Regions from separate parts of the Oxobacter pfennigii genome, predicted to be linked through region 1. Evidence: riboswitches for the same ligand, from Rfam matches in the RefSeq annotation. Region 1 holds a riboswitch; the other holds the start of a gene.
The links. Region 1 has a riboswitch for FMN ahead of ribD (bifunctional diaminohydroxyphosphoribosylaminopyrimidine deaminase/5-amino-6-(5-phosphoribosylamino)uracil reductase RibD). Riboswitches for the same ligand answer to the same signal wherever they lie in the genome.
Positions count from the first base shown of each region.

Region 2: it holds a riboswitch for FMN, as region 1 does, so the genes downstream of both, OXPF_RS15120 (ECF transporter S component) here and ribD (bifunctional diaminohydroxyphosphoribosylaminopyrimidine deaminase/5-amino-6-(5-phosphoribosylamino)uracil reductase RibD) in region 1, are expected to answer to the same signal.

Region 1 covers NZ_LKET01000032.1:116,902-124,926, forward strand. Annotated here, with positions in the region: gene spoIVA (stage IV sporulation protein A) at 1-190, shown strand, start outside; gene ribH (6,7-dimethyl-8-ribityllumazine synthase) at 532-999, opposite strand; gene OXPF_RS10730 (bifunctional 3,4-dihydroxy-2-butanone-4-phosphate synthase/GTP cyclohydrolase II) at 1,024-2,223, opposite strand; gene OXPF_RS10735 (riboflavin synthase) at 2,235-2,873, opposite strand; gene ribD (bifunctional diaminohydroxyphosphoribosylaminopyrimidine deaminase/5-amino-6-(5-phosphoribosylamino)uracil reductase RibD) at 2,855-3,955, opposite strand; FMN riboswitch at 4,106-4,220, opposite strand; gene OXPF_RS10750 (class I SAM-dependent methyltransferase) at 4,348-5,034, opposite strand; FMN riboswitch at 5,292-5,406, opposite strand; gene OXPF_RS10760 (anaerobic nitric oxide reductase flavorubredoxin) at 5,455-6,639, opposite strand; gene OXPF_RS10765 (PadR family transcriptional regulator) at 6,963-7,301, shown strand; gene OXPF_RS10770 (FtsW/RodA/SpoVE family cell cycle protein) at 7,292-8,025, shown strand, end outside.
Region 2 covers NZ_LKET01000039.1:379,951-387,975, forward strand. Annotated here, with positions in the region: gene hemL (glutamate-1-semialdehyde 2,1-aminomutase) at 1-673, shown strand, start outside; gene OXPF_RS15100 (transposase) at 786-1,700, shown strand; gene OXPF_RS15105 (flotillin family protein) at 1,930-3,318, opposite strand; gene OXPF_RS15110 (hypothetical protein) at 3,337-3,972, opposite strand; gene OXPF_RS15115 (NUDIX hydrolase) at 4,390-5,052, shown strand; FMN riboswitch at 5,105-5,250, shown strand; gene OXPF_RS15120 (ECF transporter S component) at 5,368-5,955, shown strand; gene tsaE (tRNA (adenosine(37)-N6)-threonylcarbamoyltransferase complex ATPase subunit type 1 TsaE) at 6,211-6,684, shown strand; gene tsaB (tRNA (adenosine(37)-N6)-threonylcarbamoyltransferase complex dimerization subunit type 1 TsaB) at 6,672-7,379, shown strand; gene rimI (ribosomal protein S18-alanine N-acetyltransferase) at 7,384-7,833, shown strand; gene OXPF_RS15140 (RNA polymerase sigma factor) at 7,900-8,025, shown strand, end outside.

The DNA of each region.
Region 1 (8,025 bases):
GCAGTTTGAAAGCGATCCGGCAAAATTATGGCAGTCAAATATGTTCGGCAAGACTTTAGAAGAATTAGTCAAGGAAGGATTACAGAGCAAGCTCTTTAAGATGCCTGAAGACGTACAGTCAAAGCTCCAGAGGACCGTACAGAAAATAGTCAATGAAGGCGGCGGCGGTTTAATCTGTATCATATTATAAAAATCCGGATTCTCAATCCGGATTTTTCCCTTCTCTGATCTGCCCGTTACAATATAACGGTCAGCCTTTAAATATCATCTGCCAAATTCATTTCAAATTCAATTTCATGTCTGAGGGGACTGTTATTGTCTCCTGATAATGGAATCTCCGGTTTCATTTTTCTCGAAATGTCCAATGCATTACGATAAAACCTTGCCACATCTAAGCTCCGTTTTTGGTAAAAGCGGAACACTTCCATGTCATAATAATAGCATTAATGGCTGCTGTGTTCTGCCTCACTTAATCATTTATACAAGTATCAACCGTAAATCCTAGGCATATAAAATTAAAAACCAGCCGTATTACGCTTCGATTTCACGAATCAGATTGACCATTTCAATGGCTCCAACAGCGCAGTCAAAGCCCTTATTGCCCGCCTTGCTGCCTGCCCGCTCAATGGCCTGTTCTATATTTTCCGTGGTCAGCACTCCAAACATAACGGGAATATTGCTGTTTAAAGATACACTGGCAATGCCCTTGGACACCTCACTGCATACATAATCATAGTGGGTTGTGCTGCCGCGGATGACCGCACCAAGGCATATAACAGCGTCGTATTTCCCGCTTTTCGCCATTTTAGATGCGATCAGCGGAATTTCAAAGGCTCCGGGAACCCACGCAATGTCTATGCTGTTCTCATTGACCTCATGGCGCTTCAGTCCGTCTAAGGCACCGCTTATCAGTTTAGCTGTTATAAATTCATTGAAACGTGCGGCAACAATGCCGATTTTAATATTCCTGGATACGAGTTTTCCTTCAAAGGTTCTCATTTCAACATCTCCTCCAATTTTATATTAATAGTCCAAAATATGGCCCATTTTTTCCTGCTTGGTCTTAAGATAAAATAGATCCTGTGTAGTAGCATCCATCTGTATGGGAATCCTCTCTGTAATCTCCATGCCAAAACCTGAAAGCTGATAGATTTTATCCGGGTTGTTGGTGAGCAGGCGCAATGTTTTTACTCCAAGATCACGCAGAATCTGAGCACCGATAAAGTACTCCCTCATATCTCCCTCAAAACCAAGGGCAAGATTAGCCTCCAAAGTATCCATTCCCTGATCCTGAAGCTTATAGGCACGCAATTTATTAATCAATCCAATACCGCGGCCTTCCTGGCGCATATACAGTAAGACCCCCCGACCTTCATCCTCAATTTGTGTCATTGCTGCCGCGAACTGCTGACCGCAGTCACAGCGGACGGAGCCGAAAGCATCACCGGTAAGGCACTCGGAATGAACGCGGCACAAAAGATTTTGACCGTCGCCGATCTCACCTTTGACCAACGCCACATGATGCTCGCCATTGAGCTTACTGATGTATCCATAAACCTTGAAATCACCGTATTTCGTCGGAAGATCGGCACAGGTAATCTGCTCTACTAGCTTGCCATTTCTTTTCCTGTATTCCTGTAAGGCTTTAATTGTAATAAATTTCATATTCCATTGCTGCGCCAGTGCTATTAATTCTGGTGTACGCATCATGGTTCCGTCCTCCCCCATGATCTCGCAGCACAGACCGCATTCCTTTAAGCCGGCCAGTCTCATCAGATCCACTGTGGCCTCGGTATGTCCGTTTCTCTCCAACACTCCGTTTTTCTTTGCCATCAAAGGGAACATGTGACCGGGGCGACGGAAATCCTCGGGTTTTGCATCGCCTTCCACGCATTTCATAGCGGTGAGGCTGCGCTCTGCCGCCGAAATACCAGTAGTAGTGTTAGCATGATCTATAGAAACAGTAAATGCCGTTTCATGATTGTCACTGTTATCAGAGACCATCTGAGGAAATTTCAACTTTTTACAAAGCTCTGTGCTCATTGGCATACAAATAAGACCCTTGCCATGTACGGCCATAAAATTCACATTTTCAGTAGTGGCAAACTGGGCGGCGCAAATAAAATCTCCTTCGTTTTCCCTGTCTTCATCGTCTGTAACCAGGATGATTTTCCCTTGACGAAGATCTTCCAGTGCTTCCTCTATGGTGTTAAATTGAAACATTTTGATTCCTCCTAAAAGCCGCATTTCGCAAGAAAGTCAGCTGTAATATTGTTTTTTAACGGCTGGGCTTCCATCAGCCGTTCAACGTATTTGCCAATACAGTCGTTCTCCAGATTGACTGTATCTCCAATATGCTTATCGGATAAAATTGTCATTACCGCCGTATGTGGTATGACAGAAACACTGAAACTGTCCTTATATACTTTAGCCACCGTCAGGCTGATTCCATCGATAGCAATCGAACCTTTTTCAATTATATACCGCAGAATTTTGGAGCTGGTTTTTATAGTGTACAAAATAGCGATATCATCTTTCTCAATGGCAGAAACCGTTCCGGTACCATCGATATGACCTGTGACAATATGCCCGCCGAATCTGCCGTTTATGGACATGGCCCGTTCCAGATTGACCAAACTTCCCCTGCGCAAGTTTCCGAGAGAAGAACGGTTTAAGGTTTCGTGCATCACGTCGGCAGTAAAGCCCCTTGGAGAAAAGGATGTGACTGTGAGGCAGACACCGTTGACAGCGATACTGTCTCCAATGCGGACATCCTCCATTATTTTCTTTGCCTGAACTGAGATAACAAAAGACTGAGCACCTTTTCGTATACTTTCCATTTTTCCGATTTCTTCTATGATTCCTGTGAACACCCTATCACCTCGCTTTCCAATAAAATATCCTCGCCTACCCGTATAACAGTTGGTTTGCTCAATTTGAAAGCCTCATCAGGGCAATCCACTCCCAAGCCTGATACCGGGGTTTGTCCGCTTCCCCCAAACATTTTAGGGGCAATATATGCCTGTACCTTGTTGACGATTCCGCTTTTAAGCGCAGACCAGTTCAGCGTACTGCCGCCTTCTAAAAGAATGCTGTCAATTTTTCTCTCACCCAGCCTTATCATCAAGCAATTAAGGTCAATATGCCCGTCTTTTAAAGGGAGTACCATAATATCGCAGCCTGCTTCTAAGTAAGGCTGGTGTTTTTCTTGATCCGGCACCGCCGTAGCAATAAGCGTACCGATACTCTTTGCCGAAGTAACAAGCCTTGAAGCTAGCGGCATTCTGAGTCTGGTATCGCACACAATACGCAGGGGATTTCTGTTGTTATCAAGCCGGCAGGTCAGCATTGGATCATCTAAAAGGACAGTGCCGATTCCCACCATTATGGCAGAATAGCGGTGCCGGTCCTCATGAACGCGCTGCCGCGCCCTTTCGCCGGTAATCCATTGAGACTTGCCGGTACGTGTTGCAATTTTTCCGTCCAGGGTCATGGCGTACTTCATTATCACGTAGGGCGTTTTGCTCTGGATATAGTGAAAGAAGCTCTCGTTGAGCGTATCACATTCGTCCTTTAGAATACCCTCTGTTACTTCAATTCCCCGGGAACGTAACAGCTTAATGCCTTTACCTGCCACCAAAGGATTAGGGTCACAAGAGCCAATTACTACACGACGGATACCGCTATTTAGGATAGCATCGGTACAAGGCGGTGTTTTGCCATAATGACAGCAAGGCTCCAGTGTCACATAAATGGTTGCGCCTGACGGAGATGTTTTGCAGCTTGCGAAGGCATTCCGTTCAGCATGGAGCTCTCCGTATTTCTGATGATAACCCTTTCCAATGACATTACCGTCTTTTACAATAACCGCGCCCACCATGGGATTGGGATTTACCCATCCGCAGCCCTTCTTTGCAAGCTTTATAGCAAGCTTCATATATTCTATATCAGTCATGCAGCACCTCCTAAAAAATGCCCTGAACAAAACCGTTCAGGGCATATAAGGCGTCGCAAGTGTGAGTAAGCAGCATATATTACAAATAAAAAACTCCGGAATAAAACATTATTCCAGAGCAGATTCACATACACACAGAAACACTGCGGCTTTCATCTTCTTTCATCCAGACTATACTGTCGGCTTCGGAGTTGCACCGAATCATGCCTTACGGCTCGTGGGCTTTACCACCGGTAGGGAATTTAACCCTGCCCTGAAGATATTATTCAATTGCTTTTATTATACTGCTTATTTTGTTTTTGTCAAGGTTAATGATGGAAAGATATTTCTACGGTTTGATTAAACTATACCGACCGGTAAGTGAAATGAAATTTTCCAATTCATGAAATTGCTTATTTTTTGTCTAACCTCACAATCATGATAATAGGTATTTCTTGCCCGGGAAAAGGAACTTCGTAAAATCCGCTTAAAACAAAATTATATAAAAATGCGGTGTTCAGTATTTCCTGAATAGAACGGTGGTAATAATTCTGTAAGACTGGTTGCCCTGCAATTGCCTCTCCCTGATATATTTGACTTGTGAAGTAATTATTATTTGGGTAGGTAAAACAGGGATGGTGCGTTGCAAAAACAAATGAGCCTCCGGTTCTCATCATCAAATGTACTGCTTTAAATAGTGGATTAATATCTGAAATATCCATAATTGCCATGTTCGCAACAGCCTTATCAAAAAGTTTATCTTGCCCGAGTGCTAAAAGTTCATCATAATTAGTTGCGTCACATACATAAAAATTCACCCTATCCAGCACATCTGCCCGGCGTTTTTTCGCCAGCTCAATCATTTTGGCGCTATAGTCAAAGGCAACCACTTTCGCACCGCATTCAGCCAACCTTTCGGAAAAATTCCCGTTTCCACAGGCAATGTCCAATACCAGCTCCCCCTGGCAAATATCAAGCAGCTCTTCTGTATAAGGTCTGACCAAATTACGATGAAAATCATTAGAGTCATCCCCCATTCTCTCGTCCCAAAAAGTTGCATTGGTTTCCCATGCTGTAAGACCGTTATCTATTTTTGACATAAGTACCTCCATAAACCTCTTATAATATTGTACCATTTTTCCCGATAGAAAAAACTTATCTTCCTCTTTAAGTCTCTCTTCTTTCACTTGCTTAACAAGTGGTTTCCGGTGAGCAACAAAAAGCTAAACGAGATAATATCTCGTTCAGGGTATATAAGACATCCCAAGTCGATAGTAAGCAATTATATTACAATAAAAAGCTCTGGAATAAAACATTATTCCAGAGCAGATTCACATACACACAGAAACACTGAGGCCTTTATCTTCTTTCATCCAGACTATGCTGTCGGCTTCGGAGTTACACCGAATCATGCCTTGCGGCTAGTGGGCTTTACCACCGGTAGGGAATTTAACCCTGCCCTGAAGATATCATTCAATTGAATCTTATTATACTGCTTATTTTGTTTTTGTAAACTAAATTCAAGCCTCCGCTATGGTTTTCCCATAGGCTTCACATTGGGACAAGGCAGCTTCATCCGGTACCCAAAGAGTTTTAATCCCGTCGTCAAGCACACGGAAACCGGAGTCCGCAAGCGCTTTAGAAATATGTCCCACAGACTCTCCGCTCCACCCATAGCTGCCGAATGCCGCCGCGCTCTTTCCTGTAAACTTGAGTCCCTTTATCATCTCCAGCAGGCCTCCTATGGAATGCAGGATGCCGCGGTTGATGGTGGACGAACCGATGAGAACCGTTTTTGAGCGGAATATCTCCGTGATAATATCATTCTTGTCCTCTTTTGCCGCATTAAAAAGCTTCACCGTCACACTCATATCCTGACTGCGTATGCCCGCAGCAATGGCCTCTGCCATGCGTCGCGTTGCGCCCCACATGGTATCGTAGACGATGCTGATTTGATTCTCTTGGTAAGAAGCCGCCCATTTCAGATACGCTTGGATAATCTGCGCAGGCTCTTCCTTCCATATAACTCCGTGGCTTGGGCAGATCATATCCACCGGCAGCCCTAAGCCTAACACCTCATTGATCTTTTTTATAACCAGCGGTGAAAACGGATTCAGTATATTGGCGTAATACTTTATGGCCTCGGTGTAAAGCTCGGCAGTATCCACCGTGTCATTGTACAAGGATTCGGTGGCGTAATGCTGTCCGAAGGCATCATTGGAGAACAGTATATTCTCACCCGTAAGATAACAGAACATACTGTCCGGCCAATGCAGCATTGGCGCTTCCACAAAAATCAGCTTTGTACTGCCCAGCTCAAGTGTATCCCCTGTCTTTACCGTGATAAAATTCCAGTCATGGTGATAATGCCCTTTAAGCGATTTAACGGCGTTGGCCGTGCAGTAGATGGGCGTATCGGGAATATAGCGCATAAGCTCCGGCAGCGCGCCGCTGTGATCGCTCTCCGCATGGTTTGCAATAATGTAGTCGATCTCTTTCAAATCGATTTCATTCTGCAGATTGCTGACAAACTCCTTGTCAAAAGGCTTCCAGACCGTTTCAATCAGTACATTTTTCACGTCCTTTATAAGATAGGAGTTATACGATGAGCCTTTCCATGTCGAATATTCGTCCCCATGAAACTTCTTTAATTCCCAATCTACCTTGCCAACCCATGTAACTTTAGAAGTCAGTGCTTTTCCCATTGTTATCCCTCCATTTTTTATATTTAGTATAACACAAAAACAGTAAATTCATGTTGTAGTCTGTAAGTTGAAAAAGTCTGGCTTTCGGGGCAATTTTCAAGTTCTCAAATTGCCTGCCTTAATTCATGTATTTATGATTTTGAGATACCTCAATATCAAAATGTTATATTATGGTAAGCCATAAGTCAAGCTAAAGAAAAAACAGACAATAATCTCGCTATATATTTTAATAACCATTATTGACATTAAAATAGAATAGTTCTATAGTAATACATAGATATGCTATGCATAGTAATTCAATATATAGATTTGAGGTGGTACTTATGAAGGTTAACAAAGAGTTGCTTAAGGGAAGCACTGTAATCCTTATCTTAACTTTACTTGACCGTAAGCCAATGTACGGTTATGAGATTATAAAAGAAATAGATAAGAAGTCAGATGGTGTTTTTAACTTCAAGGAAGGAACACTTTATCCGATTTTACATTCCCTTGAGGCAGAAGGTTTTGTCTTATCTTATTGGGATGAAGTTGAGAGCCGTAAAAGGAAGTATTATAAAATTACGGATGCCGGGAAATTGCAGGTTAAGGAAAAGCAAGAGGAATGGTTCACTTTTAAGAGCGCGGTAGATAAGGTTTTATTGGAGGAGATCGTATGGAATTAGGTAGTAATAATAAAGCCCGGGAATATATAAACGATGTGTGTTCACAAGTACGCTTTAAAGAAATTCATAAAGAAATAAGCCTAGAAATACAAAGCCACATTACAGAGTTGGCAGAAGAATATTTAAATGAGGGTTTTACCGAAACTGATTCAATAAATAAAGCAGTTGCCCAAATGGGTGACGCTATAACAGTCGGAAATCAATTGAATAAAGTTCACAAGTCTAAACCGGAATGGGGCATATTGGCCCTGACATTCATGCTTGCAAGTTTCGGGATAATAACTAATTACTTGATAGCAACACAAGGTGCATCCTACTATAACCCTTCTTCAATACTTATTAGAAGTTTGTCATTTAGTATTTTAGGAATAGCTGCTGCGGTAGGTCTGTACTTTTTTGATTACAAGAAGATAAAACCATATTCCAAATACATATATATAATAACTTCAATATTTATAATATACTCAATTTTATTTGGTCGTCCCGTAAATGGATTATTACGGTTTTCAATAGGTCCTTTTGTTATTCCTGTAGAAGCATGTCTCTTATTTTATGTTATTGCACTGTCAGGTATAATGGATAACTGGAACTGGAATCAACCCAAAAATATTCTATACAGCCTGGGGCTGCTCATATTTCCAATTATTCTTATGTTGGCAGTGCCCTCACTTGACAGCATACTAATATATTCAACCGCATTTTTAGTTCTCGCAATCATGTCCGG
Region 2 (8,025 bases), on a different contig from region 1:
AGCCGGGAATATGGGTGTAGTGGCGGCAGATAAGGAATTTTTATCAGGTGTAAGGGATCTTTGCGATAAATACGGGAGCCTTTTGATATTTGACGAGGTAATGTCGGGATTCAGGGTGGCATATAAAGGAGCTATGAGTTTATACGGCATTAAGCCTGATTTAGTCACCTTTGCTAAAATAATGGGCGGCGGTCTTCCCTGCGGTGCATATGGCGGCAGAAGAGACATAATGGAGAAACTATCCCCTCTTGGGCCGGTGTATCAGGCAGGCACCATGTCAGGAAACCCAATCGTCATGGCGGCAGGATATGCAACTTTGACCAAGCTATATAACAACCTTGATTATTATAGTCACCTGGAAAGTTTGGGTGCAAGGCTGGAGACGGGCATAAGAGAAGCGGCAGCAGAAATGGGACTTCCTGTGGTAATCAACCGTGTTGGGGCAATGATGACAATATTTTTTACCGAGCTTAATGAAGTTAAAAATTATGAGGATGCCAAGACCTGTGATACAAAACTTTATGCCAAATACTTTGAGCACATGTTCAAAAACGGCATCAACATACCACCCTCCCAATTCGAAGCCTTGTTTATATCAGTAAAACACACTGGAGAGGACATCGACTACTTCATCAAAACCTTCAAAAAGCTGGGGGACAGTTCATTCCGTTGATTCTTTTTCACAAGTTCATAAGGGGACGGTTCAACCTGTTATATCATATAGTATAATAATGCCACTTTTGGTTAAACTAACAATACAATAGTAACTAAAGGTGGTGTTTTCTATGCCAAGATGTGCCAGAGAAAAAAGTTTGGACAGCGTATATCACGTAATGGTCCGCAGTATTGCCGAAATTAATTTGTTTACAGACCACGCTGACAAAGACGTATATATGAGGCTTTTAAAAAGATATAAGGATATTTATCTGTTTAAGGTTTATGGCTTTTGTCTCATGGAAACTCACGGACATATAATAATCGACGTACAGGGTGCTGACATATCAAGGATAATGCACGGAGTGAATCAAAGCTATGCCTGGTATTACAACCATAGGCACAAACGTCATGGTCACTTGTTTCAGGACAGGTTCAAAAGCAAAATCGTATCAGATGACAGGTACCTTATAACTTTATCAGCATACATACATAATAATACTCAAGATATTGAAGGTTACGAAAACCAGGTAGAAAAATATGAATACTCAAGCTTAGGAATATATTTAGGCAGCATGGAAAATAAATATGGCCTGGTGGACAAAGAGTTTATATTAAGCCAGATAAGCTATAATACTGCTATTGCAAAGAAGCAGTACCTTGAATTGGTATATAGAGATAACCCGGATATAATTCCCGATGATGCAGAGTTTAAAAATGAAAAGGCACAATACAGATCCGAGAGAAAAGTAATCGTAAGAAGCTTCAGACCGGATGAAGTGGTGAGCTTTGTTGAAAACTATATAAAGCAGTATAATACAAACATCAGTATAAAGTATACCAAGAAAAATATTGAGGCTAAGGCATTATCAGTATTGCTTTTACGAGGGATATGTGATATGAAGCAGAAGGATATATGTGCCTTTATGGGAAACATAACCCAGTCTCACTCGGCAAAGCTGTGTGCCAGGGGTATAGATTTGTTGCAGCGGAAAAAGGAGTATATGAATATAGCCAAGGATTTCATACGAAGAAAAGCCGGATAACCTTGAAAGTATAGTATTTTAAGTATAATTTGGAGAAAAAGTTATTATATCTTTATAATTTTTTTAAAATGGTACAAGCCTTTAAAATTGCTTGTTTTGCAGTAGATTTTATATTTTTAAGTACAGAAGCATCAAAAATATCCAGAAAAACCAGAAAAACCATAGGGACGGTTCATGCCAAACTGTTGTTCTAAAACTCAAATTATGATGAACCGTCCCTAAGCCTTTACTACCCTTCAGTTCCTATGGAATCCTCGGGGATTTCTTTTTTTGTCCCTGTAAGATAGTTTGGAAGCTCCAACCCCGCCATTTTGAAGACATCTTCATACGGAGGAATGGATTTCAGCATTCCCGACAGAAAATTAGCTGTGGATGGAGTGCCGCTGCCCCCCGACATGGAATCCCATACGGTGATCTTATCAATCTTGATGTTCTTGATGGCTTCCACCTGAATTTTTGCAAGCTGTTCCATCTTATCAGCGATCATAAGGGCAACCGCATTCTTTGGATCGTTTCCTGCTGCCGCCACTATCTTTTCAAAACCCTCTGCCTGTTTGCTCAGTACTTCCATTACTCCTGTTGCTTCTGCCTGCATTTTAAACAAAATGGCGTCGGCTTCACCCTTTGCCCGGCGGCGGAGGGTTTCGGCCTGGGCTTCGGCATCTATTTCGGCTTTTTGTTTTTCAATTTCGGCGTGGATTATGACGTCTGCCGTCTTTGTGGCCCTTTCCCTTTCGGCACGGGCCATTTCCGCACTTTGCTCTGCGGAATATGCTTCTTCCAGGGCCTTTGCAGACTGTACCTTCTCAGCTGCAACCGCTCTCCTGTTGGCTTCAGCTTCCTTTTCCCTTTTTTCTGCCTCGGAATTTGCAATGGTTATCCTGGCCAGGTTTTCACCCTCAACAGCTTTGGAGTTTGCCTCCGATACCTGTATTCTCTGGTCCATTTGGGCATTTGCCTCACCTATGGAACCGTCGCGGTCTTTTTCAGCAACGCTCTTTTTGGCATCGTTAATAGCCTTGGATGCGGCTTCTTTACCCAGGGCTTCAATATAACCGGATTCATCCTTTATGTCTGTAACGTTAACGTTTATAAGCTTTAAACCAATCTTTTTAAGTTCAGCCTCCACGTTTTTGGATACATTGGCTAAAAATTTATCTCTGTCTGAATTTATTTCCTCAATATCCATGGTGGCAATTACAAGCCTTAGCTGGCCAAATATAATATCCTTTGCCAGTTCCTGTATATCCTTAAGCTGCAGCCCCAAGATTCTTTCCGCCGCATTTGGCATAACCTCGGGTTCCGTGGAAATACCTACGGTAAATCTGGAAGGTACATCCACCCTTATGTTCTGTTTGCTCAATGCCTTGGTCAAATTTACTTCGATCGAAATCGGAGTCAAATCTAAAAATTCATAATTCTGTATAACAGGCCATACAAAGGCAGCTCCTCCATGGATGCATTTTGCAGACCTTGCCGTGCCGTCTCCGCTTCTTCCTATCTTACCATAAACAACGAGTACCTTATCGGACGGACATCTTTTAAATCTTAAAAACAGCATAATAACGGTTGATAGTATTGCCACTGCTATGACAGTGTATAAAATTATCTCATACATAAACTGACCCCCTTTTAATTAATCGATATGATCTTCAACCAAATTTTCAACCAATAAAATTTGATTGTCGATTACGCCTATAACCTTAACTCTTTCTCCAGTAGGAATAGTTTTCCCATTGGTCATTGCATCTAATTCCCGGGATGTACCCTGCACTATCACCGTAACCTTTCCCACGCCATCCTTTGCCCCTGGAATGGTGAGATACACTTCTCCCTTTGCATTTATTGCATTTTTAAGGTCCATTCCGCCGTATTCCGTCAAATTGGCGATGAAATAAAACAGGCTGCTTATAATCAGGCTGACTATAAAACCTGCGCCACAGGAAAGCAGGACTTCAAGTATTTTATTCATATTAAATTTGTCAAGTACAATGCCGGTCCATGAAAATACGGTAAAGAAAACAATGAAATTTCGCATGGTGAGAAGTCTAAAGGGAGAAGAGACATCATCGAAGGTATAGTCCTGGAAGCCGTCTGAATCCAGATATTCATGGATATCTCCCAAATTCTCATTTGAATCGCCAAAATCTCCGTGGTCACCAAGTCCTAAAAATGGCAGGAGGGTTTGAATTATAAAGAGAGTAGTAAAAGGAATCCCTATATACCAATATACTCTTTGATCACCCGGTATACTATTCCACCATTCAACCATAATATCCCCCCTTAAAAGAAGCAGCTAATTTATTATGCTAAGAAAGCGAACATATTTATTATGATAGAAGGTATTAAAGAAAATGATCTTAAATATGGTTTTGTGCAGGCCCCTATTTAATTATAATCATAAAAGGTGAGTCCAGTCCACAAAATCAGCACAATTTAAAAGCAGATTTGCCCACGTCTACTTGATATAAATATTTTAAAGAGAAAGTAGGATGAGCCGTCCCGTATTTTGTCAAAGAAAAAATAGAATGAACCGTCCCTGTTGTTATGAACCGTATTTTGTCAAAGAAAAAATAGAATGAACCGTCCCTGTTGTTATGAACCGTCCCTGTTGTTACTGCTGTTGTTAAAAGAAAAAGTGGAGTGAACCGTCCCCTATTGTTATAATAGTGTAGAAGGGGGGAAGGGAATGGACAAAAAAGGGCTGGATGATATGATAAAGAATCTTACTGAAATTCCGGGCATACTGGATAAAGAGCTGTACCATAATTCCGTTGTATTGATACCTTTGGTTTTTATAGGTGGGGAATATCATCTATTATTTCAGATGAGAAATTTTAATATAAGACAGGGCGGCGAGGTGTCCTTTCCGGGGGGAATGTACGACCCGACAGAGGATGAAAGCCTTGAAGCAACAGCTATACGCGAAACCTATGAGGAGATGGGCATTCCCAAGGATAAGATAAAGATAATTGGACGCCTTGATACAATGGTTGCTCCTATGGGCATTACCATTGATTCTTTTGTGAGTCTAGTGGACATAGGGGGCACTGATGAATTAATAATCAACAAAAATGAGGTGGAGTACGCATTTACCGTTCCTGTATCCCATTTTGAAAACAGCCAGCCGGAGAAATATAATACCCGCGTTATGATAGAATCTTCCTACATGGATGAGGAAGGCAGAAAAGTGACTCTTCTTCCGGCAGAAGAATTAGGCCTGCCGGAGCTTTACTACAAGTCCTGGGGCAGAAGAAATTACGAAATCCTCATATATAGATACAAAAATGAAATGATATGGGGAATGACCGCAAGGCTTGTATATGAAGTTGTAAAAAAGCTGAAGCGATAGTCTAGCAAAGGGAAAAAATATATGCTATAATAATATTCGAACTGAATAGCCAATGAATCTTCAGGGCAGGGTGAGCAATTGAATACTTACGTATTATTTTGCATTTCCCGACCGGCGGTACAGCCCGCGAGCTTTTAATTAAGCAGATCCGGTTTAATTCCGGAGCCGACAGTAAAGTCTGGATGAAAGAAGGTTGTGTTTACCTTGTATTTTTCTCCTGAAGTTCTTCAGGAGCTTTTTATTTTTCAGGATTTTTTTCTTATGACCCACCGAAGATTAGGGCTAGACAGTAATATTTATTCTGGAGGGTTTATTATGAGAGATCAAAGACTTAATAAGCTGGTAAAAATTTCTGTTTTATCGGCAGCAGCATTTATACTTATGCTGATTGAATTTCCGCTTCCCTTTTTCCCCGAATTTTTAAAGGTGGATATAAGCGATTTTCCCGCACTTTTAGGAAGCTTCGCCTTAGGGCCTTTAGCCGGCGTTATAATCGAAGCAGTAAAGAACATACTTCATGTTCTTCTTAAGAATACTACTGCAGGCATAGGTGAAATTGCAAACTTCGTCGTAGGTGCTGCCTTTGTATTTGCCGCAGGCATGGTGTATAAGATTAAAAAGGACAGAGCTCACGCATTATACGGACTGATAGCAGGTGTTGTTGCTATGGCGGCGGTAGCTGCCGTGTGCAATTTGTTTATATTCCTGCCCTTATACGAAAAAGTCTTAGGCTTTCCCATTCCGGCAATAGTTGACGCCGGTGCCAAAATCAATCCTGCAATAAAAGATTTAAACACCTTTGTCGCATTGAGTATAGTGCCCTTTAATATCTTAAAAGGCATCATAGTTGCACTTCTCGGATTTTTATCATACAAGAGCTTATCCCCCATCCTTCATAGGTAAAGCAAGCCGTCGGCCAAACCGACGGTTATTTCTTGCCCATTTTTACCACTACATATATAATTAGAATGGAAATTTGGATAAAATATAAGCTGTGGACACTCCTCGGATTAGAAACTAGTATTGCTGATAAGAGCGTAACCTGCACGAGGAGTGTTCTCTAACAGCTTACAATTTCATCTGGCATATGCAGATATCTGATTACAAGGAAGCGGCAAGCTTTTTGTAATCAAATACCTTCGAAAGGGTAGTGATAATATGTTGTTTGAATCATATAGCCCCAATGATACCGAAAAAGTTGGGGAATACTTGGGCTCTATAGCCAATAAAGGCTATGTAATCTGCCTGACAGGCGATTTAGGCGCTGGAAAAACTAAATTCGTCAAAGGCCTTGCAAAGGGGCTTAATATAGATGATTATATAACAAGCCCCACCTTTACTATCGTAAACGAATATAATGGAAGGCTTCCCTTGTATCATTTCGATGTATACAGAATAAACGACACCGACGAAATGCATGAAATAGGTTTCGATGAATACATATATGGCCAAGGCGTCAGCGTTATAGAATGGGCTAATATAATAGAAGAAATTTTGCCAAAGGAAAACATATGGGTAGACATATCAAAAGATATGGAAGTAGGCGAAGACTATCGAAAAATCCAAATCAAAGTCAACGGCGAGAAATACCAGGGACTTATATGGGAGATGATTGAAAAATGCGAGTTCTAGCCATAGATACCTCATCCATGGTGGCATCCGTCGCGGTAGCCGACGAAAATAAACTCATAGGAGAGATAACCTACAATTACAAAAAACAGCATTCCACCATAATAATGCCCATGATAGACGATTTATTAAAATCTATCGAATTGGACATAAAAGATATGGATGCAATTGCCTGTGCCTCAGGTCCCGGCTCCTTTACGGGATTGAGAATCGGCGCTGCAACGGTAAAGGGATTATGCCAGGGTGCAAATAAGCCATTGATCGCCATACCTACTCTCGATGCTCTTGTGTACAATCTTCCCCACTCAAAGGGAATAATATGCCCTATAATGGATGCCCTAAGGGATAACGTATACACCTGTATCTACAAATGGGAAGGTGATGAATTTAAAAAATTAAGTGACTATATGGCCATACATATGGATGAGCTTTTTTCGATGCTTAAAGAATACCATGAAAAAATAATATTTTTAGGTGACGGTATCTTTGTGCACAAAGAAAAAATACAACTGGAATTAAGGGAAAAGCCAGTATTTGCTCCCCCTCACCTTAATATGCAAAAAGCATCCTCCATTGCAGCCCTTGCATTAAAGCGGCTTAATAATAACGATACCGATGATTATATAACTTTTGCCCCCTTTTATTTAAGACAATCCCAGGCCGAAAGGGAATATGACAAAGCCAGCAGAGGAGAATAAAGTCATGGGGGATATAAAATTATGCAGAATGGATATAGATGACATACCGGAGATTATGGTGATAGAAAACCTCTCCTTTGCCGTACCCTGGTCGGCTGAATCCTTCATAACTGAAGTGCAAAACAACAGAGCCGCAAGATATGTAGTGGCAAAGGACACGGATAAAGTAATAGGCTACGGAGGCATGTGGATTATATTGGATGAAAGCCACATAACCAACATAGCAGTACACCCCGATTACAGGGGTAAAGGAATAGGAAACCTTATCTTAAAGGCAATGATTGAAATGGCAAAACAAGAAAATATCATAGCCATGACATTGGAGGTTAGAAGGACAAATTACATAGCCCAAAGGCTTTATGAAAAATACGGCTTTGTATCCGTCGGCATTCGCCCTAAATACTACGAAGACAACAATGAGGACGCCATCATCATGTGGAAAAACAATGTGTAAATTTTTTCAGACATATTCAGAATACTGACGTATATAACAATAGAAGAGTTTGAAAGAAGTGGTGATATGATAGATGAGGAGGCTTTGCTGATTTCCAGGGCACAGGAAGGCGACCTGGACGCCTTCAGCGAACTTATAACAAAACATAAAAAGCTCATATATAACCTGTGCCTTAGGATGCTTTATGACAGA